One region of the Rhodoferax sp. GW821-FHT09E07 genome, then DNA from elsewhere that is predicted to be linked to it. Evidence: predicted binding sites of a transcription regulator. Region 1 holds the regulator's gene; each other region holds the start of a gene.
What was found. Region 1 encodes FNR, which switches genes on or off when oxygen is low (the NO sensors DNR and NnrR bind a similar motif). Its sites were predicted from a motif close to TTGATNNNNATCAA; they were not measured.

Region 1 (5,874 bases):
TTTCTGCCTCCAGCTGCTTTTCATGTGACTCCAGCTCCTGCTGGCGCAGCAACTGGGCGCGGGTCAGCATTTTGAGCTCGGCATTGGCGCGGCGCAGGGCCAGCAGCTGCACCACCTGGCGAGACAGCGCCTTGAGGGCGTTGGCCTGGGCTTCGGTCAGCTTACGGGGCACCCGGTCAATGACACACACGGTACCCAGCGCCGCACCCGACGGGGTGACCAGGGGTGCACCTGCATAGAAGCGGATCTCCGGGCCACCGGTGACCAGCGGGTTGTCGACAAACCGCGGGTCTTCCAGCGCATTGGGCACCTCCATCAGCTGGTCGGGGTTGGTAATGGCATGGGAGCAAAACGCGATGCCACGCGGGGTTTCCATGTCGTTGAGGCCGACCCTGGCCTTGAACCACTGGCGGTCTTCGTCAATCAGGGAGATGAGTGCAATCGGGGTGTCGCAGATGAAGGCAGCCAGGCTGACCACATCGTCATAGGCCTGCTCTGGGGGGGTATCCAGGATCCCTAGGCCATGCAACTCCAAGAGCCGCAAGGCTTCGGTCGTGTGGGCAGCACTGTCCATATGAGGCACCGTCCTTGGGGAGTGAGTCGGAGCGCAGTCAAATAGTCACGCACCATGGGGCCTGATTGTGCACCAGACCCATCCACAAAGCCCATGCCGAACTGGCCGCCAAAGCGGCCCCGGCCAGACGCACACCCCACTGCCCATCCCCCAGCTGTCCGCCGCGCAAGCGCAACCATAACCAGGGCCCCAGCAGCATGGTCACCGAGGTACCGGCGGCAAACAGCGCCATCACCCCGGCGCCCGCCAGCACATCCCCCGCCAGTGCAGCCACCAGCAGCGCGGAATACAGCAGCCCACAGGGCAACAAGGCCCACAGCATGCCCAGAAACAGGGGCGCACCACGGCCCCAGCGCAGGCCCAGGCTGCGGGTACGCCGCCACACGGCACCGGCGCCGGCCTGCAACCACAGCGGCTGACGCGCCTGCCACAGCAGCAGCAAGCCCAGCACCAGCGCGGCCACATGCACCATGGACCACACCGGGCGCAGCGCCGCACTTTGCACCGTGAGCCAGCCCAGGCCCTGCATGGACGCAGCCGCCAACGCGCCCAGCGCAGAGTAGCCCAGCACACGACCGAATTGAAACCCGAGGAGCGCAGAGGCTTGGCGCGGACCGGCCGCCTGCCCGATGCCGGCACAGGCGGCACCACACATGGCCACACAGTGGGGGCCACCCACCAGGCCCATCATCAGGGCGGTGAGCGCCAGAGAAGCTTGCATCCGGCGATGCTAAATGATCTTGGAAAAGCGGGCGCGGGTACGGTCCGTCTGCAGGTACTTGTCAAACACCATGGCCACCGCACGCACAAAGAACCAGCCCTGTGCGGTGACCTGGATGCCGCTGTCATCCACCGTCACCAAGCCCTGCTCCACCAAGGTTTCCAGGGCTTTCATTTCGGCGGCAAAGTAGCTTTTGAACTCCACCAGAAAGGCCAGGTTGATGGACTCGAACTGCAGCTGGCCCTGGCACATCAGCGCCATGATGACGGCGCGGCGCACCAGGTCATCGCGGGTGACGGCCAGGCCGCGCACTACGGGGAAGCGGCCCTGGTCCAGGTAGTCGTAATACTCGTCCAGCGTCTTGGCGTTTTGGCTGTAGGTGGCGCCAATGCGGCCAATGGCGGACACGCCCAGCGCGATCAGGTCGCAATCGGGCTGGGTGCTGTAACCCTGGAAATTGCGGTGCAAGCGCCCCTGCCGCTTGGCCACGGCCAAAGCGTCTCCCGGCAAGGCAAAGTGGTCCATGCCCACGTACACGTACCCCGCGCCCATGAAGGCTTCGAGCGAGCGCGACAGCATGGATACCTTGGAGGCCGCACTGGGCAGGGCCACCGTGGCAATGCGCCGCTGCGGCTTGAAACGCTCGGGCAAATGGGCGTAGGCGTACAGCGCAATGCGGTCGGGCCGAAGCTGGTTTACCTGGGCCAGGGTGCGGTCAAAGGACTCAGGGCTTTGCTGGGGCAGTCCGTAGATCAAATCCACATTGATCGATTCAAAACCCCGGGCGCGCGCGGCTTCCACCAGCGCAAACACCTGGTCGGCAGGCTGCACGCGGTGCACTGCCTTCTGCACCGCAGGGTCAAAGTCCTGCACGCCAAAGCTCAGGCGGTTGAAACCCAGCTCGGCCAGGGTGTCCAACCGTTGTGGATCGATGGTGCGGGGATCCACCTCAATGGAGTATTCGCCACCAGGCACTAGGTTGAAGTTGCGCCGCAGCATGCCCATGAGCTCGCCCAGCTCGGCGTCGTTCAAGAACGTGGGGCTGCCGCCGCCCAGATGCAGCTGGCTGACGGTCTGCCCCCGGCCGATGACGGCGGTGTGCAGGTCCACCTCGCGGCTCAGGTAGCGCAGATACGGCGCGGCGCGATCGTGGTGTTTGGTGATTATTTTGTTGCAGGCGCAGTAGTAGCACAGCGACTCGCAGAACGGAATATGCACGTACAGGGACAGCGGCAGCGCCAGCGCGGCGGCCCCGCTACGGCGCTGTGACAGTGCTTGGGCATAGTCTTCGGCGGTAAAAGCCTCTACAAAGCGGTCTGCAGTGGGGTACGAGGTGTAACGCGGCCCTGAAACGTCAAATCGGGTCAACAATCCTTCGGGTACAGAGGTGGGTTCGGCGACTGCGTTCATGAATGCTCCATCTAACGCAGCAACTGTGACGCAAACGCCGGACCCTGCACTTGATCCAAATCAAGTCGCACGCGCTTGGCTAGGCGGATAATTGACTTGCATCAGGGGAACACCATGTTTGAAACAACTTTGCGGACCGGAAAACCAGGCGAGGCCCAAACGCCCATCGCCATCACGCCTGTGTCTACGGCGCCTCTAAGCCCGCAGACCATCAAAGTGGCGTGCTCCAATTGCAATTTGCGGGAACTGTGCATGCCCCTGGGCTTGAGCCCCAGCGAGCTGGACCGCATCGATGACGTAGTGGCCAGCCGGCGCAAGGTCAAGCGTGGCGACACCCTGTTTCGCAGTGGCGAGCGCTTTACCAGCCTGTACGCTATTCGCACTGGCTTTTTCAAAACCTGCGTGGCCTCGGAAGATGGCCGTGACCAGGTGACCGGCTTTCAAATGGCCGGCGAGGTCATTGGGCTGGATGGCATCGTGAGCGAGCGCCACAGCTGCGATGCGGTTGCACTGGAAGACGCAGAGGTCTGCGTCATGCCGTTTGAGCGCATTGAAGAACTCTCCCGCGAAGTGAATGCGCTGCAGCGCCATGTGCACAAGATCATGAGCCGCGAGATCGTGCGTGAGAACGGGGTCATGCTGCTGCTGGGCAGCATGCGGGCCGAGGAGCGCCTGGCGGCATTTTTGCTGAACCTGGTGCAGCGTCTGCATGCTCGGGGGTTCTCGCAATCCGAGCTGGTGTTGCGCATGACGCGCGAAGAAATTGGCAGCTATCTGGGCCTGAAGCTGGAGACTGTGAGCCGCACGTTCTCCAAGTTCGTGGACGACGGCATTGTGGAAGTGAAGCAGCGGCATGTGCGCATCATCAACACCGATGCGCTCAAGGACATTGTCAACCCCAAGGTCTGCAACTAAGCCTTATTCGTTGACTTCAGCCGCACTCAGGCTGAGCACGGCGGTGAGGCCGCTGGACAGCGATGTCACCGCCCAAAACGTGAAGAAAGCCAAGGTATAGACGCCCTTGCGAGGCAGCTCCAAGGGCAGTCCCAGCCACTGCAGATCCTGCGGATCCACGACGGCGAAAACAAAAATCTCCAGCACGCAGGCCATCAAAAAAGCCGGCCAGACGATGGCCATCCATTTGCCGCGCATAGGACTCCTTTCAGGCCCCGGTCAGGGCGCCTTGGGTGCCGCGATGGGATCTGCTACCCCGGTCGCTGCGTGGTTGCGGGCCTTCATGGCGGGCGCCAGGCTTTGCGGGGTATCCGCCAGGGTGCGGTTGATCTCCACACCGTTTTGGTAGTAGTTCTCGTCCACCAGTGGGTCCGAGCCCACTGCAGCCAGATAGAACGTAAAGAAGCTGGCGATGACCACGGTCAGCGGGCCTGAGACGACCAGCCACACATGGCCAAATTGCCACCAGGGACGGGAATCAACAGCTGCGGGATTGGACATGAAAATCTCCTTAACGGGGAACAATGAACACAGATTTTTCGGTAACACGGGCACCGTCCTGCTCGGCGGTTACCGTGAAATGGATGGGGTGCGAACCTGCTGCTGCACCTTCGTACGGCAACTGCACCCGCACGGCGACCCAGCGTGACTGCGTGGCGTCAATTTCGACGGCGGGCTCTGAAGCCACGGCCAGCCCTGGCAGTCCCTCCACCGCAATCTGAAAGCGCTGCGATGTCTCGGTCGCATTCATCACCTGCAGGCGGAACACGTTTTCAATACGACCGCCTGAGGCAATCCGCGCCAGCGCACCGCGATCCCGCTCCACGTCAACCTTGAAGCCGGGTCGCAAGTACAAACTGACCAGCATGGCCACGACCACCGCTCCCAGAATGCCGGTATATACCAGCACGCGGGGGCGCAGCACATGGCGCCAGGTCTGGGCGGGGGTCCAATGCTGGCTCACGGCATTTTGGGTGGAGTACTTCACCAGCCCGAGCGCATAGCCCATCTTGTCCATCACCGTGTCGCACACATCGGCACAAGCGCCACAGCCTATGCACTCGTACTGCAGCCCATTGCGGATGTCGATGCCCGTGGGGCACACCTGCACACACAAACTGCAGTCCACACAGGCACCCAGGTTCAGGGCGGCGGGATCGGCTTTTTTGGACCGCGCTCCCCGCGGCTCGCCACGCTCCTGGTCATAGGTCACCACTAGCGTGTCTTTGTCAAACATGGCGCTCTGGAAGCGCGCATAGGGACACATGTACTTGCACACCTGCTCGCGCAGAAAACCGGCGTTGCCATAGGTGGCAAAGCCGTAGAACAAAACCCAGAAAATTTCCCAGGGACCCAACGTCAACGCCAGCACTTCATGGGACAGTGCGTGGATGGGCGTGAAATAGCCCACAAAGGTGAAGCCGGTCCACAACGCCACGCCAATCCACAAGCACTGTTTGGCCGTTTTGCGCAGCAGCTTTTCGGGGGTCCACGGTCCGGCATCGCGGCGCATACGGGCCGAGCGGTCGCCCTCGGTGAGCTTCTCCAACCAAAGGAAGATCTCCGTGTAGACAGTTTGCGGGCAGGCATAACCACACCACAGGCGGCCCGCCACGGCGGTGAACAGGAACAGCCCCAGTGCAGAGATGACCAGCAAGCCGGTAAGGTAAACAAAGTCCTGCGGGTACAGCACCAAGTTAAAAATGAAGAAGCGCCGCGCGCCCAAGTCAAACAACACAGCTTGGCGCTGGCCCCATTCCAACCAGGGCAGACCGTAGAAGACCAACTGCGTCAGGAACACGCAGGCCCAGCGCCAGCGCGAGAAGAAGCCCGTCACGCTGCGCGGATAGATCTTCTTATGCGCCTCGTACAGGGCGACCATCTCCGCGTCGGCCCCTTCAGGCGGCGCAATCGGCCCCTTGTCAGGCGACACGGCGATAGGGATCACCTTGTTGTGCGGGGCGTTGGCGGAGGGGTTCAAGCGGATTCCTGACAAAAGCCTTTACTTGGCTGCGGCCCCGTTGGACAAGCCCCAAACATACGAAGCGAGCACCTTGATCTGCTCAGGGCTGAACTTCTCACCCTGGGCGGGCATCTGATTGATCTTGCCGTTGTTGACCATGGAGATGATGGCGTTCTCGCCGTAGCCGTGCAGCCAGATATCGTCCGTGAGGTTGGGAGCGCCCAGTGCCTGGTTGCCCTTGCCGTCCGGTCC
Region 2 (5,874 bases), on a different contig from region 1:
CAAGGCCGCAACATCATCCCGGGCGGGGTCAAAAGTGATGAGCAGCAACCCAAGCTGTGCGCGCTCCTTGGCGGTGAGTCCCTGCTGGGTCAGCTGCATGGTGTCAATCAGCATGGGACAGACGAACTTGCAGGAGTTGTAAAACATGCTGACCAGCAAAGGCTTGCCGCGTTGGTCCTGCAGCTTGAACGCTCGGTCACTTTGGTCTGTCAACGTTGCTGTCAGCTGGTAAACCGAGTCTCCGGGCAGCGTCTGGGCCGAAGGCGGTGCGACCGTCGTGGTCTGCGCCATGGCGCCAGACAGGAAGACGGTCGCGCTGACCGAGGCAAAACTGCGTAAAAACCGGGAGATTGAATGGTGCATGACGGTTTTCATGGATTTATTTCTCTGCATTGCGGGCGCACCGGAAGCCCAGGTTGTTGGTGGAGTCCGAACCGCCAAGCGATGACAACAAGGCCACGCGCATCAGAACGGCGTAATTGGCGCGGTCTTGCAGGCTGATGGCGCCTGCACCGCAGTACTGGAGTTGGTCTGGGTCACCCTGGTTGCGGCTGTCAGCGCTCACCAAGAGGGCGTTGAAGTCATCGACCCATTCCCAGATCAATCCGTGCATATTCTCGACACCGTAGAAGTTGGCGTCTCCCCCCACATTGCGCGGCGGCATGCTGGACGTCTGGGAGTACCAACCCAGAATTTTGGAGCGCCAAGCCGGGTCTTTGCGCGCATCGGGGCGCGTGGCGTCGGCAGCGGCCACATACTCCCACTCGTACCAGGTGGGCAGCCGCGCGTTCTCACTCTCGCAATACGCTTGCGCCGCGAACCAGCTGACGCTGGTGATGGGCTGGTCAGCGGTTTGCGGGGAGACCGATTGCGCGCTCCATTGATGAAGGTAGCTGCCGTCCGCAAAGACCGCCGGCACACGGCCCCGCTTCCACTGGGGTTGGATCTGCGTGAACCTCAGGTACTCCCCCACCGTGACCGGTCGGGAGCGCATCGCAAAGGCAGGAACCTTCACGGGCACGTCGTCACCGTTTCCACCCGAGAGAACACTGGACACCGTTCCGGCCGGCACCGGCACGTAGCGCCCCTCAGCGGTAGCGGCAAGGCAGAGCTGCAGAGATGCGCACACCAGCCCCGCTGCAGCCCACCCGAAGCAGTTCTTCCACATGGCAGCGGTCGGTATGGCGCAGGGGCCGCACAGGCGCATGGTCAATGCTCGGCAACCGGCTTGGCCACGGTATTGGCGCGCTCGGCTTTCACATCGCTAGCCTTGATTTGCCCCCCCTTGTTGTCCCAGGCGTTCAGCACATAGGTCAGGATGTTGGCCACCTCGTCGTCATTCAGCTGGTTCATGGGTGGCATCACCGAGTCGTATTCCTTGCCATTCACAACGACCTTCCCACTCAGCCCATGGACCACAACGCCCACGGCCCGCTTGGGGTCTGCATGGAGATAGTCTGACTTTGCCAACGGCGGAAATACGCCGGGCAACCCAGCTCCATTGCCTTGGTGACACACCGAGCAAGTGCCATTGAAAAGTGCTTTGCCAGCGTTGACCTGATCCATCAGTGTCAGCGTGCCGCTGGCGGCATTGGCAGTGGCAGTTGCTACCGAAGCGAGGTTGGGCGCATCCCGGTCACCGAGGTACACAGAGTCCACCTCTTTACCGGAATAGATGGCCTTGTTTTCGGGCCCCTCGACCTTCATGATCGCCAGAGCCCCCTTGTTGAATGCCCGGAAGATCGAGTGATCAACCATCACATAGCTTCCGGGAACCTTGGTCTGATACTCCACCACGGCAGCGCCACCGGCGGGTATCAAGGTGGTTTGCACATTGGTCTGGATATTGGAGCCGCCCTCAAAGCGCACCTTATCGAAGATGGCGCCAATCACGTGGAAGCTGGACACCAGGTTGGGCCCACCATTCCCAATGAACAGACGGATTTTTTCGTTGGTCTTGGCCCTGAGCGCCTTGTCTCCCGTCAGCGCACCCTCGGATCCATTGAACAGCACATACGTGGGTTTCTCGTCGATGGCCTTTTCCATGTCGAAGGGTTGAGCCCCCTTCTCCCGGTATTTGCCAGTGGTGTAGAAGTCACCCTGCATGACGTAGTACTCGTGATCCACCGGGGCAAGACCTTGGGGCGGCTCCACCAGGATCAGACCGTACATGCCATTGGCGACATGCATGCCCACAGGGGCCGTGGCGCAGTGGTAGACATAGACGCCTTCATTCAGGGCTTTGAAGGTGAATTGCGATTCATGACCCGGTGCGGTAAAGCTGGAAGCAGCTCCGCCCCCCGGACCCGTGACGCCATGCAAGTCGATGTTGTGCGGCATCTTGCTGCTGGGGTGGTTTTTCAGGTGGAACTCCACTGTGTCGCCCTGTCGCACGCGGATAAAGCTGCCAGGCACGGTTCCGCCAAATGTCCAGAACGTGTAGGTCACGCCCTCGGAAATTGGCATTTCTTTCTCTACCACCTCAAGCTCCACAATGACCTTGACCGGTACCTTGCGGTTGGTAGGTGGCGGCACATTGGGCGGACTGGTTAGCACCGCATGGACCGGCGCACCTTGGGGAGGGCCAAAGTCGCCGGTGTACTTGATGGGGCTTGTTTTCGCGGGTGCCTGCGCAGCCGCCGCGGCAGATCCATACCCGCCGGCAAACGCTATGGCCACGATGGCGCCGGATATCCAGTTCTTCAGTTTCTTGTTCACGGAAGTCTCCTCGGGTTGAAACCCTCAATCTCACTCGGATAAATATGCATGTGAAATACATCTTTATCGTAGTGACAAGGCTGTACCGAAACTTGCGCTAGATCAAATGAACCGTTTTCCCGAACCCGATCTTCCCGATAACCGCCGCCAAATGCGGATCAGCGCACCAGCGTTATGGGCTGAATCTGGAGTGCCTTGCCCAACATCGCGCGGTTTTGCACCAGGTCGGCCAACGTGTAGCCGTCCAGAACCGCGTAGAACGCGTTGACAGCCTCATTGAGCACGCCCCGCAGGCGACAAATCCGCGCAATCGGACAGTTGTCGGGCTCCGAACTGAAGCATTCGGCCGGAATATCACCCGCCTCCGCGATGCGCACAACCTTGCCAACCACAATCTCCCCGGGTGCCAATGCCAGGGCCATGCCGCCACCTTTGCCCCGTACGTTGGAAAGCCAGCCCTGCTGCCCCAGGAAATGGGCCACTTTCATGAGATGGTTTTCAGATATGTCAAATGCGGAGGCGACTTCCGCGATGGTGGCGCGGCGGGAAGGATCCGTTCCCAGGTAAATGAGAACGCGTAGGCTGTAGTCGGTGAAGCTGGTGAGTTTCATGCAGGGCGTCCAATCTGTTTCTAGGTTTTCGCGTATTTTGCCCCGTGACAAGCGCAGGAATACAATACATGTATTTTAAATACATCTAATAAACGACAGCGCTCCGACGGAAATCTTCCCGGGAAGCGCCTTCCTGCCAAACCCATGATCCCCATCATTCCCATTGCCCATTCGGCCCAGTCAGATGAGCTTGTCTCACTGTATGAGAAGCAGATCAAGATTTACCCACGCTCTGTCGGCGGCTGGTACGCCAATTGGCGGTGGGCCATGGTGTGGCTGACCCAGTTGGTGTTCTACGGTCTGCCCTGGTTGCAGTGGAACGGGCGCCAAGCCATTCTGTTCAATCTGTCAGAACGCCGTTTCTATGTACTGGGATTGGTGCTGCATCCACAGGACTTCATCTACCTCGCGGCACTGTTGATCCTCTCGGCACTCGCGCTCTTTTTCTTCACGGCGGTGGCCGGTCGGCTGTGGTGTGGCTATGCGTGCCCGCAAACGGTCTACACCGAAATCTTTATGTGGGCGGAACGCCATACCGAAGGCGACCGCATTGCCCGGATGCGACTCGATGCGGCCCCCTGGGGCTGGGAAAAGATCTGGCGCAAGAGTGCCAAACAGCTTGCGTGGATCAGTATTGGATTGCTGACTGGCTTCACGTTCGTCGGCTACTTCACGCCCGTGCGCGCGCTGCTGGGCGAGCTGCGGGCGATGTCGTTCTCGCCCTGGGAATGGTTCTGGGTGCTTTTCTACGCCTTTGCCACCTATGGCAACGCAGGCTACATGCGCGAGCAGATTTGCAAATACATGTGTCCCTACGCCCGGTTTCAAAGCGCCTTGATCGATATGGACTCTATGGTCATTGCCTACGACACGGAGCGCGGTGAATCACGGGGGTCTCGGCCTCGCAGCGCAGACCCCAAGGCACGGGGGCTGGGGGACTGCATCGATTGCACACTTTGCGTCCAGGTCTGCCCCACAGGCATTGACATTCGCAACGGCCTGCAAAACGAATGCATTGCCTGTGCTGCATGCATCGATGTCTGCGACAGCGTCATGGAGAAGATGGACTACCCCAAGGGCCTGATTCGCTATTCATCTGGCCATGGAATTCAGCAAAAGTTGACCACGTCCGAGATGGTGCGACGCGTCTGGCGACCCCGGGTCTGGATTTATGGAGCCTTGCTGCTCTTGGTGGGAGGCATTTTTGTCGCCAGCTTGGCAACGCGCAAGGGCTTTTCTGTGGATGTCATGAAGGATCGCGGAACCCTGGCGCGCGAGATTTCCAGTGGCACCATTGAAAACGTATACCGCTTGCAGGTGATGAACGGATTGGAGCGTCCCCAGCAGTTCGTCGTAAGGGCGGAAGGCCCCGCTGGAATGGCCATTGCCACTGACACCCGTTTGACGGTCGACTCCACCGCCATTGGAACGCTCACCACGCGGCTCACGCTCCCCCCGGATGCGGCACAGGCCTACCGTGGGCAGTCCTTGCCCATCACCTTCATCGTCCAAGCCACAGACAACGACAGTCGGCCAACGGTGACTGAAAAATCCGTGTTTTACGTACCCCGCTAAGGAACGGCCATGAGCAAGCCCCTGCGCCCATCGACGCTGCGTATCCTGGAACCTGGTTCGCAGGCGTTACGTGGTCTGCCGATGTTTCGTCTGGGCTTTCGCCCTTTCTACCTTTGCGCTGCGTTTTTGGGTACCTTGGCAGTACCGGTCTGGGTCCTCACCTTTCTGGGCTACCTTCCATGGGCACCTGACATGCCCGCTTTTTTATGGCATGCCCATGAAATGCTCTTTGGTTTTGCCAGCGCAGTCGTCATTGGATTTCTGCTCACTGCCGGAAAGGCCTGGACCGGATTGGCAACGCCGCGCGGTCCACTACTTGCGGCGCTGGTCGCACTGTGGGTCGTGGCCCGGTTGGCGGCGGTGCTTGCACCCTATGCCTGGTTTGCCTTGCTGGACGTTGCGCTACTGCCTATCGTGGCCACCATTCTTGTTCGGCTATTTGTGCGGGCAGGCAATACGCGCAATCTGCCCATGGCAGGCATTCTCGCGTTGCTGGGCTTTGCCAATGGCGCCTTCCATTTGGGGGTGCTGGGCGTGCTCGACGTGCCACCAATCACCGCTTTGCATGCGGGATTGGCTCTGCTGGTCATGTTGGAATGTGTGATTGCCGGACGAGTGATTCCTGGCTTTACCATGAGCGCCCATCCCGGTTTGACCCTTCGAGCGCAACCGGTTCTGGAGGCGTTCACCTTGGGAAGCACTCTGGCAGGCTTGGCACTGTGGACTTTTCTGCCGCTCCAGGCGCTCACCCCCTGCGTATTGCTGTTGGCCTGCGCTTGCCATGTCGTGCGCCAGGGGCGCTGGAACCCCATAGTCACTCGGCAGCGCCCTATCATCTGGATCCTGCATGCAGCCTACGCCTGGATTCCCCTGGCGCTGGGCCTTATGGCCTTGGGCCTATGGGGCTGGGTCTCGCCATCGGCAGGTATGCACGGGCTGACCGTAGGTGCCACAGGCGGCCTCATCATCG
Region 3 (5,874 bases), on a different contig from region 1:
GGATGTGCTGGTGGTCAACCGCTGGGACAAGGCGCAGGTGTGGCGCCAAACCAGCAGCGGCGCGCCTGCCGAGGCCAGTCACTGGCTGCAGTTGCGCCTGCAGCAACCCGACGGCAACCGCGATGCGGTGGGCGCCTGGGTGGAGGTGAAGCTGGGTGACGGCGATGCGGCCCGCGTGATTCGCCAGGAACTCACCGTGGGCGGTGGCCACGCCAGCGGCCACCTGGGCTGGATGCACTTTGGCCTGGGTGCTGCCAGCGCCGTGCAACTGCGCGTGCAATGGCCGCACGGTGGCTGGAGCGACTGGATGCCCGCCAAGGCCGACGCCTTCTACACCCTCAGCCCCCAAGGTCTCGTGAACTGGAAAGCCCCATGAAAACCCGATTGCTCTCCCTGTGCCTGGTGTGGGCATGTGCTTGCCTGCCCCTGCACGCACAACAAGCCGCGCCCGCCCCACGCCCCGCCAGCGCCTACAGCGCCAGCGTGGCCACTGAATGGTTCAGCCTGGCTTTGCTGCTGACCCAGCAGACCCCGGGTTTCAGTCCACCAGTCGCCTCCCGGGCATTTGCCTATATGGGCCTGGCCTTGTACGAGTCGGTGGTGCCCGGCATGCCGCAGTACCAGAGCCTCGCAGGCCAGCTGAATGAGCTGCAGTCACTGCCCTGGGCCCAGCCCGATGAGGTGCTGCACTGGCCCACCGTGGCGAATGCTTCGTTGGCGACGATGACGCGCATGATGTTTCCCACGGCCAGTGCCGAGAACAAGGCGCGCATTGACCTGCTGGAGCGCAGCTTGCCGCTCAGGTACAGCCAGGACTTTGACCCCAACACCGTGACACCCGAGATCACCAACCGCTCGGAAACCTTTGGCAAGCTCATGGCCATGGCCATCATGACCTGGGCTCGCACCGACGGCGGACACGAGGCCTGGGGCCCGTTGCGGCGCAGCCAGCAAAACTACGTGCCGCCCAGTGGGGAAGGGCAGTGGGTGCCCACGCCCCCGGCGTTTGCACCGGCGCTGTTGCCCTGGTGGGGTGATGTACGCCCCTTTGTGCTGAAGGCCAGCACGGCCTGCGCCGCACCACTGCCCCCGCCGTATTCTGAGAGCCCAAGTTCAGCCTTCTACAAGGAAGCCAACGAGGTCTACCAGGTCAGCAACAAGGCCACGCAAGAGCAGCGCCAAGTGTCGCTGTACTGGGCGGATGACCCCCTGAAAACCCCCACGCCGGCCGGGCACTGGGTCTACATTGCCAACGACTTGCTCAAGCAGCAAAAGGCGGACCTGGCCCAGGCGGCCCAAACCATGGTGCGCCTGAATCTGGCCATGGCCGATGCCTTCATTGCGGGTTGGAAGACCAAGTACACCGTGAGCCTGTTGCGGCCGGTGACCTATGTGCAGCTGGTGATCGACAGCAACTGGGTCCCTACGCTGATGCACACGCCACCGTTTCCCGAATACCCCTCGGGCCACTCGGTGCAGTCGAGTGCGGCGGCCGGCATCCTGGAGGCCGCCTTTGGCGCCAACAAGCCCTTCACCGACAACACCCACAACGACCGCGGTTGGGGGCCGCGCACCTTTGCCAGCTTCCGCGTGGCAGCCGACGAAGCGGCCATCTCGCGCATGTACGCGGGCATCCACTTCCGCAGCGGCATTGAGGGGGGCAAGGTGCAGGGGCGCTGCGTGGCGCAGCAGGTGCTGGCGCTCAAGCTGGTGCGCTAGTGCCGCGCGGTGCTCAGGCGTCGCCCACGCCAATGGGGGCGGGGGCGCGCATGACGATGCGGGTGAACAGGCGGTCGTAGACCGGGTCGCGCGGCTGCTTGCCGGTCAATGGATCGCAGTTGATGGCAAAGGCGGCGTCCAACGCGGCCCAATCCGCCTCGGCCAGCACGGTTTGGGCCACTGGCAGGATGGCGGTTTCCTCCAGCTTCATGTGGGCCAGGTAGTCGGCCACGTAGCGGCGTACCGCAGTGTCAAAGGCCGTGTGGCGGCTGTCCCCCACCAGTTCCCAGGCCAGCAGCAGGTGCTGCAGCTCCCGCACGTTGGCTTCGCTGTGGGCGTGGTCCTTTTCCAGCTGCACGATCACCTCCATGGTTTGCGGGGCCAACCGCGCGACGCGGGGGAACAGCAGGTTGGATTCCTTGGGGTGGTGCAGCTTCTCGGGGAACTCGTCAATGTAGAACAGCATGGCGCGCAGCACATCGAAAAAACACTCGGGTTCGTCACCCGGTCCGCGGTCCAGCATCATCAGCAGGGATTGCAGCATGGCACGCAAGGCCGCGTGTTCGTCTTTGATGGTTTGCAGGCTGGTCTGGGGCATGGCGGTTCTCCGGTGTGGGCTGTGCAAGCTTCCCACGGTAGACGGCCAACGCACTTGATGCAGGTCAATGGCTGTGGTTGTCGTGGCGGCCCGTTACCATCCTGGCTGGGCACGGTGGTGCCGCGTCTAAGCCTTTAGGAACCGTTGTGCCATGACCTCTTTTTCTCCCCGTACCTTCACTTGGTTGCGCCGGCTCGCATGGTCCGTTGCTGGGCTGGTGTCGTTCTGGTGCCTGGCGTGGCTGGCGGTGCCCCCATTGCTCAAAAGCCAAGCACAAAGCCGCCTGACGGCGCTGCTGGGCCGCACGGTGACGGTGGGTGCGGTGGACTTTGCACCCTGGTCGCTGGAACTCACGCTGCGCGATCTGGCGGTGGCCAAGGCGGACGGCAGCGGCCCGCAGTTCAGCGTGGCCCGCATCTATGTGGATGCCGAGCTGCAGTCGCTGCTGCGCTTGGCACCCGTGGTGGACGCGGTGACGGTGGAGGGCCCCACGTTGCAGCTCACCCACCTGGGCAATGGCCACTACGATGTGGATGACATCGTGCAGCGCCTGAGCGCGCCGTCGGACACACCACCCGGCCCCTTGCCCCGCTTCGCGGTCTACAACGTGACGCTGACCGGTGGCAGCGTGGACTACGCGGACCAGAGCCTCAAGGGCCCCGTACGCCAGCACACGCTGCGCGACCTGCAGCTCAGCGTTCCGTTTCTGAGCAACTTCGATTCGCAGCGCGACGTGCTGGTGTCGCCGCGCCTGGCCTTTGTGCTCAACGGCAGCGCGTTTGACACGGCCGCCCAGGGCACGCCGTTTGCCCAGACCCGCAAGGGCGAGGCGCAGATCAAGATCAGCCAGTTGGACCTGAAACCCTACCTGGGCTACCTGCCGGCCGGCCTGCCGGTTCAGCTGCAGGGCGCGGTGGTGGATGCCGAACTCAAGGTCGGTTTTGTGCAAACCCCGGCAACCGCGGTTAGCCTCTCGGGCACTGTGACCCTGAGCCGCCTGGCAGTGGCTGATACGGCGGGCGCACCGCTGCTGGCGGTAGACACCGTGCGCACCGAGCTGGCCGATGTGCGGCCGCTGGAGCGCTCGGTCAAGCTCTCGGCCCTGACCATCACCAACCCGCACTTGCAGGTGGCCCGCACGCACAACGGTCACCTGAATCTGGACTTTGTTTCCGGCAAGCCGGTCCAAAATGCTCCTAAAAAAGTAGCTGTAACTGCAGATTCCACGGGGGCTGCAAGCCAAAAAGACGCTCAAGTGCCAGCCGCAACCTCCTCGGCAGCGCTTGCACCGGCCCCTTGGGCTCTGCAGTTGGACCGCCTGGAGTTGGCCGGCGGAACGGTGGATTGGCTGGACCAACAGACCCAGCCTGCGGCCAAGCTGGCGCTGGCCGACGTAGCACTGACCGCCCAGGGCCTGCAATGGCCCATGGACAAGCCCGCCACCGCCGAAGCCTCGGCCACCGTGTCTGCCAAGGGCACGCCGGCCCGCCTGGGCCTCAAGCTGGGCGGCACGCTGCGGCAGGGCACCGCCGAGGCCACCGTGAACGACCTGCCGCTGGCGCTGGCCACGCCCTACACGGCCCAGTTTCTGGTGCCCACGCTGCGTGGCTTGCTGGACGCCCAGTTGGGCGCCAGCTGGCAGGGTGACCAGGTCAAGGCCACGGCGCAGCGCCTGGCTGTGCGCGACGCGGCACTGGTGGGCGCCAAGTCCGCCGCGGCTGATGGCACAGGCCGGGGCGGCAATGGTCCCTCGTCGTCGGACCTGCCGCAGTTCAAGTTGCTGGAGCTCACCGATGTGCAGGCCGACCCCACGGCGCGCAGTGCGCGCATCGGCAAGCTGCTGCTGCAACGCGCCAGCACTGGCGTGCGCCGCGAGGCCGATGGGCAATGGATGTTCCAGAGCTGGCTCAAGCCCACGGCCGCACCCGCACCTGCAGCAGCGCCAGAAAAACCAGCTGCCGCGGGCGCCCCATGGAAGGTGGCGCTGGGCGAACTGCATGTGCAGGACGCCAGTGCCGTGGTGTCTGACCGTACCCACGCGCGCCCCGTGCGATTGGAGGTGTCGGCCCTGAACCTACTGGTAAAGGACGCGCAGCTGGATGGCAAAAAGCCCGTACCGGTGACGCTGAGCGCTCAGGTGAAGTCTGGACAGGCTGATGCCGGCAGCCTGCGCTACCAGGGTACCGCAGCGTGGGACCCGGTGCAGGTGCAGGGCAGTGTGGAGCTGCTGGAACTGCCCGCCCACGCGCTGGTGCCGTACTTTGCCGACCAGATCAACCTGGACGTGCTGCGCGCCGACGCCAGCTTCAAGGGCCAGCTCCGCTTCGCCAGTACGCCCAAGGGCCCCGAGGTGACGCTGAAAGGTGACGCTCAGCTGGAGGACTTCCGTGCCAACACTGTGCAGGGCCCCAGCGGCGGCATTGCCGAGGAGCTGCTGAGCTGGAAGGCGCTGAACGTGCCCGGCATTGACCTGGCGATGGCGCCTGGCACGGCCACCCGCGTGGCCGTGCGTGAGGCCGCGCTGTCCGACTTTTATGCGCGCCTCATCGTCAGCCCCGCAGGGCGGCTGAACCTGCAGGATCTGATGAAGACACCTGCGCAGGCTGATGCCGCCGCCAGCACTGCGCCCGCACCGGTGGCATCTGCAGCAGTGGCGGCCAGCGCCACGCCTGATGCCCTCATCACCGTGGGCCCCATCAGCCTGGTGAACGGCAAGGTGCTGTTCTCGGACCGATTCATCCAGCCCAACTACACGGCCGACTTGAGTGACCTGACCGGCAAGCTCAGCCAGTTCTCCAGCCAGCCTAGCAATGGCGCTGTGCAGCTGGCCGACCTGGAGCTGCGCGGCCGCGCCGAGGGTACCGCTTCGCTGGAGATCACCGGCAAGCTCAACCCTCTGGCGAAGCCGTTGGCGCTGGATATTGCCGGCAAGGTGCGTGACCTGGAGCTGCCACCGCTCTCGCCCTACGCCGTGAAATACGCGGGCTATGGCATCGAACGCGGCAAGCTCAGCGTGGACGTGCATTACGCCGTGCAGCCCAATGGCCAGCTCACCGCCAGCAACAAGCTGGTGCTGAACCAACTGAGCTTTGGCGACAAGGTGGAGGGCGCGCCCAACAGCCTGCCCGTGAAGTTGGCGGTGGCCTTGCTGGCTGACCGCAACGGTGTGATTGACCTGGACCTGCCCATCAGCGGCTCGATCAATGACCCTCAGTTCCGCATCGGCCCGGTGATCTGGAAGGTCATCACCAACCTGGTGGTGAAAGCCATCACCTCGCCCTTCAGCTTGCTGGCCAACGCGTTTGGCGGTGGCAGTAGTTCAGAGCTCAGCACCGTGGCGTTTGCACCGGGCAGCGGCGTGCTCAACGATGCCGCACGCACTGGCCTGGACAAGGTGGCCAAGGCGCTGGTGGAGCGCCCCGCGCTTAAGCTCACCGTGGTGGGCCAGGCCCAGCTGGAGGCCGAGCGCGAGGCCGTGAAGCGCGAAAAACTCAAGGGCTTGCTGCTGGCCGAGAAACGCCGCCGTGCCAGTGGCCAGGGCGAAGACGCTGCCAACG
Region 4 (5,874 bases), on a different contig from region 1:
CGGGGCGCTTGGTCACGGCCTTTTTGCCCGCCGCAGTAGCCGACTTGAGCGCTTCCTTGGCCAGACCGGAGGCCATGTTCTTCGTCATGTCCACCGCAGTTTTGGTCGTGGCCTCTTTCATGGCGCTGGCAGCAATGTTCTGGAACTGCTGGGTCAGCGAGCCCCACAGTTGCAGGGGGTCCACCAGACCGGTAGCGCTACCCGCCTTGGCGGATTTGGAGTTGCCGGTCACATCAGAAAAAGTCTTCGCAGTCGATGCGGCTTTTTCGGTCACACGCTGCACGCTGCTGGCCACCGAGTCGGCCGCCTTGAGCTTGAGCGCATTGGCCACGTCGCCGATGTTGAAGTTCATGCCCTTGAGCGTGGCCAGGGTCATCTTCTGCACCTCCAGCGCCTGGATGGTGGCACCCAGTGCGCGGGAGTTCTGCTCCAGCCAGAAGTGCACGTTTTTGAGCTCTTCGATGCGTTTGTCCAGCTCCTCCACATTCAGCGTGGGGGCCACCCAATTGGCGAGGTTGGGCATTTGCGGAATGTTGGTGGCGGCACCTTTGGCCAGGTTCTGCAAAAAGTCAAAGCCCGGGACAAACTTGCCAAAACCGGAGGTGTCTGCATCGCTCATGGTTGCTCCAATGGGCCTGTGAACCAGACCACTGCGCACAGCTTACACCCAATGCAAGGGCCATGACCACCACCACAGCCCCGTACCCACTCAGGGTTTGCCCGGCATGGGGGTGCTGGTGGCCACAGGTACCTGCAACTCCTTCTTGCTCTCCACGCCCTTGGCATCCTGGAACACCAGGGTCATGGGGATGGTGGTGTCCTTGCGCAGTGGCAGCTTCAGGTCCATCAGCATTACGTGGTAGCCGCCCGGACTCAACGTCACCGGTTTGCCCGCGGGCAGCTCCAGCCCGCCCGGGACGGCGCGCATTTTCATCACGTCGCCCTCCATCTTCATCTCATGCACTTCGGCCACCCCTGCGACCGGGGTGGAGACGGCTACCAGCCGGGTGCCCTCTTTGGCGGTGAGCTGCATGAAGGCGCCGCTGGCCTTCTGGCCCTGCACGGTGGCGCGAGCCCAGGCGCCGCTGACGTCAACGGTCTGCGCCCACAGGGGGGCGGCCACGGTAGCGATCAGTAATGTGGCGATGGAAAGTTTCAGGGATTTCATGGAATGCTCCGTTGGGTTGAGGGTGCCGAATCAGTGGGCATGGCCGCCGGCGGCCTGGACGTCCAGCACTTCCAGCGCGGCGGCGGGAGACTTCAGACTGTGGGCGTCCTGGCCGGCGGCCGGGATTTCCACCCATTCGTTGCGGCCGACTTCGCAGACCTGAACGACCTTGAACCACAAGGTGCCGGGCTGGCGTGGCGTGGTGCCGCGCAGCACAAACTCGTCGTACAGCGCGCTGGGCAAGGCGTTCTCGGCGCCCTTGGCGGTCCAGGTGATTTCCTGGACGCCCTCGGTGTAGCGGGTGCCGTGCATGTCATAGGGCTGGGCCAGCGGCCCCACTTGGGTGGACACCGCCCAGCCGGGCTTCACCATGGGCTGGGCTGCGTTGAAACCAGCCGGAATCGTGACCTTGATGGTGGTGGTGGCTGAAGCCCCACACCCATGTCCGACCTGCAGCACGGCGCGGTAGCCAGCACCTGCCGCTGCGGCGGGGTCTTGCAGCGTTACGTGAGCAAAAGAGGCGCTAGCCCCCGTCAATGCTGCACAAGCAGCTACCAATTGAATAGCAAATTTTGAAGTCATAAGGAATACCAAAGAGGCGCAAGCCCACTGCGGGGACGCGCAAGCGAACCACCGCCCAGGAGACAGCGCTTCGCAAAAAATAAAAGAGAAAGGAGAGGGTTCAGCCCAGCGCAGGCGGGCCGCGCGCGGCAGAGGCCGCCACGACAGCCCCCACGGGGCGCTGGGCCAGGGCGCTGCGCTGCACATGGGCGAGGGCGCCGGGCGCATGCACGGCCACCGCGGCCGCAGGTGGAGCGCCTGCCACCATGCACAACACGCAATCCAGCGTATGGCCCATGGGTTGGGGCGCATCGCCATCGGCGCCAGCCTTGAGCTGCACCACCCCAGCGGCAGAACACACCAGGGTCAGCGCCTGTGGGTTGACGACCGGGGAGGCCACCGCCGCGCCCAGCGACAGCGCAAACCACACCAGCATCCATCGGGCGATGGCTCGGGTTTGGCGCAGGGACTGGAGGGCGGACATGGGGCTGAATTATGACGCAGGCCCCACAAGCCCCTCATGCCACATCCGGCATTTGACCCACATCAATGCAGATACGACGCCAGGCGCGCAAGCTCCCCATGGAACGCAACTTTGCCCTTTTCCCCTGGAGTACCTGATGGCCACCAACGAACTTTTTAAACTGCAACTGCTCGAGCAACGCGACGCCCTGCGCTCGCAACTGGCCACCCTGCGCGGTGGCAACGCCACGAGCAGAACCCAGGCCTCTGCCGAACACTTTGCCCCCAACCAGGACTCCACCGCCCAGACAGCGAGTGAAAAAGAGCTGGAGTTTGCGCTGGACGAACACGAAAGCGCCGAGCTGCGCCAGGTGGAAGCCGCGCTGCTGCGCCTGCAGGCAGGCACCTATGGCCGCTGCGTGGATTGCGGAATCGACATCCCCGATGCGCGACTGCACGCAGCCCCCGAGGCAGAGCGCTGCATCGCTTGCCAGGAGGCGGCGGAACACGCCTGACGCTGCTATTCTCGGGCGCTTCCCCGATTGAGGACGCTGGCGATGCCAGCGCAGCTCCCATGATGAATTACACCTTCGCCTCGGCAACCATTCTGCTGATCCTGATCACGGATCCGGTCGGCAACATTCCCATTTTTGCCAACGCGCTCAAACACGTGGCGCCCGAACGGCGTCCCAAGGTCATCCTGCGCGAGATCCTGATTGCGTTTGCGCTGCTGCTGACGTTCATGTTCGTGGGCGAGAGCTTTTTGCGCGTGATGAACCTCAGCGAGTTGTCGCTGCAGATCGGCGGCGGCGTGATCCTGTTCCTGATCGCATTGCGCATGGTGTTTCCCCCTGCAGCCACGACCGAGGGTGAACTCATGGCGGAGCCGCTCATCGTGCCCCTGGCGGTGCCAGCCATCGCTGGCCCGTCCGCCCTCGCGACCGTCTTGCTGTTGGTATCCCAGCAGCCCGACCGGCGCATGGAGTGGATCGGCGCGCTGTGCGTGACCATGTTGGTCAGCGCCGTAGTGCTGGTGTCGGCCGAACGCATTCAGCGTTGGATTGGCACGCGCCTGGTCGTGGCCGTGGAACGGCTGATGGGCTTGGTGCTGGTGTCGGTCGCGATTGAGATGATGCTGCGCGGCATCAAGACTTTTGTGCAACAGGTGGCCGCCGCCACCTGATTACACCGAAAGGCCCAGCCCCTGCGCGTGGTGGCGCAGGTGGTCTTCCATGAAGGTGCTGATGAAGTAGTAGCCGTGGTCGTAACCCGCGTGGCGGCGCAAGGTGAGAGGCTGGCCCGCCGTGGCACACGCCGACTCGAACAGATGCGGGTGCAGTTGCACGTCCAGAAACTTGTCCGCCAGCCCCTGGTCCACGAGGATGCCCTGCGCGAACAGCGGCGCGCTGCGTTGGGCCATCAGGGCTGACGCATCATGCGCGGCCCAGGCCGCGCGGTCCTCGCCCAAGTAGCCCGCAAACGCCTTGTGTCCCCAGGGACACTGGCTGGGTGCGCATATGGGCGCGAAGGCAGACAGGCTTTGGAATCGCTGCGGATGGCGCAGCGCCAAAGTCAATGCCCCATGGCCGCCCATGGAGTGGCCAAACAGGCCTAGGCGATTGACATCGACCGGCTGGCTCGCACCCACCAACGGCAGCAACTCGTCCAGCAGGTAGCTTTCCATGCGGTAGTGCTTGGCCCACGGTGCTTGTACGGCATCCAGGTAAAAGCCGGCACCCACCCCAAAGTCCCAGGACTCGGCCTCGCCCGGCACACCGGCGCCGCGCGGGCTGGTGTCGGGCGCAATCAGCGCCAGCCCCAGTTGGGCCGCCACGCGCTGCGCACCGCCTTTGGCCATGAAGGTTTCTTCGGTACAGGTCAGGCCGGCCAGGTACATGACCGCCGGCACCGCGCCCTGCTGCGCCTGCGGCGGCAGAAACACCGAGAAGCGCATGGGCAGGCCGATGGTGCTGGAGGCGTGTTGGTAGTAACGCTGCACGCCACCAAAGCAGGCGTGTTCGCTGAGCAATTCCAACCTGGGCAATGCTGCCATCAGTAAATCACCACACCGCGGATCGACTCACCACGCTTCATAAGGTCAAAGCCCTGGTTGATGTCTTCCAGCGGCATGGTGTGCGTGATGAGGCTGTCAATGTTGATCTTGCCTTCCATGTACCAGTCCACGATCTTGGGCACATCGGTGCGGCCACGTGCGCCGCCAAAGGCCGAGCCTTCCCATTTGCGGCCGGTGACCAGCTGGAACGGGCGCGTGGAGATTTCAGCACCGGCTTCGGCCACACCGATGATGATGCTGCGGCCCCACCCCTTGTGCGTGCACTCCAGCGCCTGGCGCATGACCTTGGTGTTGCCGATGCACTCGAAGCTGTAGTCGGCGCCGCCATCGGTCAGTTGCACAATCGCGTCGACGATGTTGCCGCCTGCGGCCTCGATGTCCTTGGGGTTGAGGAAGTGCGTCATGCCGAAGTCACGCGCCATCTTTTCACGGGCCGGGTTCAGGTCCACGCCGATGATCTTGTCCGCGCCCACCATCTTCAGGCCCTGGATCACGTTCAGGCCAATGCCGCCCAGACCAAACACCACGGCGTTGGCACCGGCTTCCACCTTGGCAGTGAAGATCACCGCGCCGATGCCGGTGGTGACGCCGCAGCCGATGTAGCAGACCTTGTCGAAGGGCGCGTCGTCGCGGATCTTGGCCAGCGAGATTTCGGGCGCCACGGTGTAGTTGCTGAAGGTGCTGGTGCCCATGTAGTGGAAGATGGGATCGCCATTCAGACTGAAGCGCGAAGTGGCATCGGGCATGAGGCCCTTGCCTTGGGTGCCGCGGATCAGCTGGCACAGGTTGGTCTTGCGGCTGAGGCAGAACTTGCAGGTGCGGCATTCGGGCGTGTAGAGCGGAATGACGTGGTCGCCCTTTTTGAGCGTGGTCACGCCGGGGCCCACGTCCACCACAATGCCTGCGCCTTCATGGCCCAGGATGGCGGGGAAGATGCCTTCGGGGTCGGCGCCGCTCAGGGTGTAGTAGTCGGTATGGCAGATGCCGGTGGCTTTGATTTCGACCAGCACCTCGCCGAACTTGGGGCCTTGCAGGTCCACGGTTTCGATGGTCAGGGGCTGGCCTGCTTTCCAGGCGACGGCGGCACGTGTTTTCATTCGGGTGTCTCAGTTGGGGTTTCGGTGGGTGGTTCGGAAGTGTCAGATGTCCCGGCAATGGCATCAGTCGCGACAGGGGCAACGGGGGCCGCTGCGGGCGCGCGGCCCTTGAACTCGGGCGGCACGACTTCCTGCAGGATGGCGCCAAACACGCTCTGGCCATCGCGGCCCTTGACCTCGATGCGGATCGTGTCGCCGTACTGCATGTATTCGGTACTGGGCTGGCCGTCCTGGAGGGTTTCCATGGCGCGCTTCTCGGCAATGCAGCTGTAGCCATTGGGCCAGTCGGTGCGGTTTTTGCGCGCCACGCCCTTGTTGCTGATGGTGCCCGAGCCAATGATGGAACCGGCCCGCACACGGCGTGTCTTGGCCAGGTGGGCAATCAACTGGCCAAAGTGGAAGGTCATGTCGCTGCCGGCCTCGCACAGGCCGACCTTGCGGCCATTCCAGGTGCACTGCACGGGCAGGTGCACGCGGCCACGCGCCCAGGCTTCGCCCAGTTCGTCGGGCGT

Region 2: a site for FNR is predicted at 2,811-2,824, ahead of nirK (copper-containing nitrite reductase). Genes of this name have one in related genera too.
Region 3: a site for FNR is predicted at 2,372-2,385, ahead of AC07OE_RS00125 (hemerythrin domain-containing protein). Genes of this name have one in related genera too.
Region 4: a site for FNR is predicted at 2,266-2,279, ahead of AC07OE_RS18215 (TraR/DksA family transcriptional regulator). Genes of this name have one in related genera too.

Annotation. Positions count from the first base shown of each region.
Region 1 covers NZ_JBWKOP010000002.1:509,470-515,343, forward strand. Annotated here, with positions in the region: gene AC07OE_RS05555 (sensor domain-containing diguanylate cyclase) at 1-574, opposite strand, end outside; gene AC07OE_RS05560 (sulfite exporter TauE/SafE family protein) at 612-1,295, opposite strand; gene hemN (oxygen-independent coproporphyrinogen III oxidase) at 1,305-2,705, opposite strand; gene fnr (fumarate/nitrate reduction transcriptional regulator Fnr) at 2,820-3,620, shown strand; gene AC07OE_RS05575 (hypothetical protein) at 3,624-3,857, opposite strand; gene AC07OE_RS05580 (FixH family protein) at 3,879-4,160, opposite strand; gene ccoG (cytochrome c oxidase accessory protein CcoG) at 4,171-5,640, opposite strand; gene ccoP (cytochrome-c oxidase, cbb3-type subunit III) at 5,662-5,874, opposite strand, start outside.
Region 2 covers NZ_JBWKOP010000003.1:295,425-301,298, forward strand. Annotated here, with positions in the region: gene AC07OE_RS07180 (SCO family protein) at 1-375, opposite strand, end outside; gene AC07OE_RS07185 (formylglycine-generating enzyme family protein) at 380-1,168, opposite strand; gene nirK (copper-containing nitrite reductase) at 1,210-2,679, opposite strand; gene AC07OE_RS07195 (Rrf2 family transcriptional regulator) at 2,877-3,329, opposite strand; gene ccoG (cytochrome c oxidase accessory protein CcoG) at 3,474-4,904, shown strand; gene AC07OE_RS07205 (NnrS family protein) at 4,914-5,874, shown strand, end outside.
Region 3 covers NZ_JBWKOP010000001.1:24,075-29,948, forward strand. Annotated here, with positions in the region: gene AC07OE_RS00115 (CRTAC1 family protein) at 1-376, shown strand, start outside; gene AC07OE_RS00120 (vanadium-dependent haloperoxidase) at 373-1,719, shown strand; gene AC07OE_RS00125 (hemerythrin domain-containing protein) at 1,733-2,317, opposite strand; gene AC07OE_RS00130 (DUF748 domain-containing protein) at 2,469-5,874, shown strand, end outside.
Region 4 covers NZ_JBWKOP010000009.1:81,667-87,540, reverse strand. Annotated here, with positions in the region: gene AC07OE_RS18235 (PhaM family polyhydroxyalkanoate granule multifunctional regulatory protein) at 1-619, opposite strand, end outside; gene AC07OE_RS18230 (copper chaperone PCu(A)C) at 710-1,168, opposite strand; gene AC07OE_RS18225 (YcnI family copper-binding membrane protein) at 1,199-1,750, opposite strand; gene AC07OE_RS18220 (hypothetical protein) at 1,851-2,213, opposite strand; gene AC07OE_RS18215 (TraR/DksA family transcriptional regulator) at 2,350-2,706, shown strand; gene AC07OE_RS18210 (MarC family protein) at 2,769-3,374, shown strand; gene fghA (S-formylglutathione hydrolase) at 3,375-4,244, opposite strand; gene AC07OE_RS18200 (S-(hydroxymethyl)glutathione dehydrogenase/class III alcohol dehydrogenase) at 4,244-5,362, opposite strand; gene AC07OE_RS18195 (fumarylacetoacetate hydrolase family protein) at 5,359-5,874, opposite strand, start outside.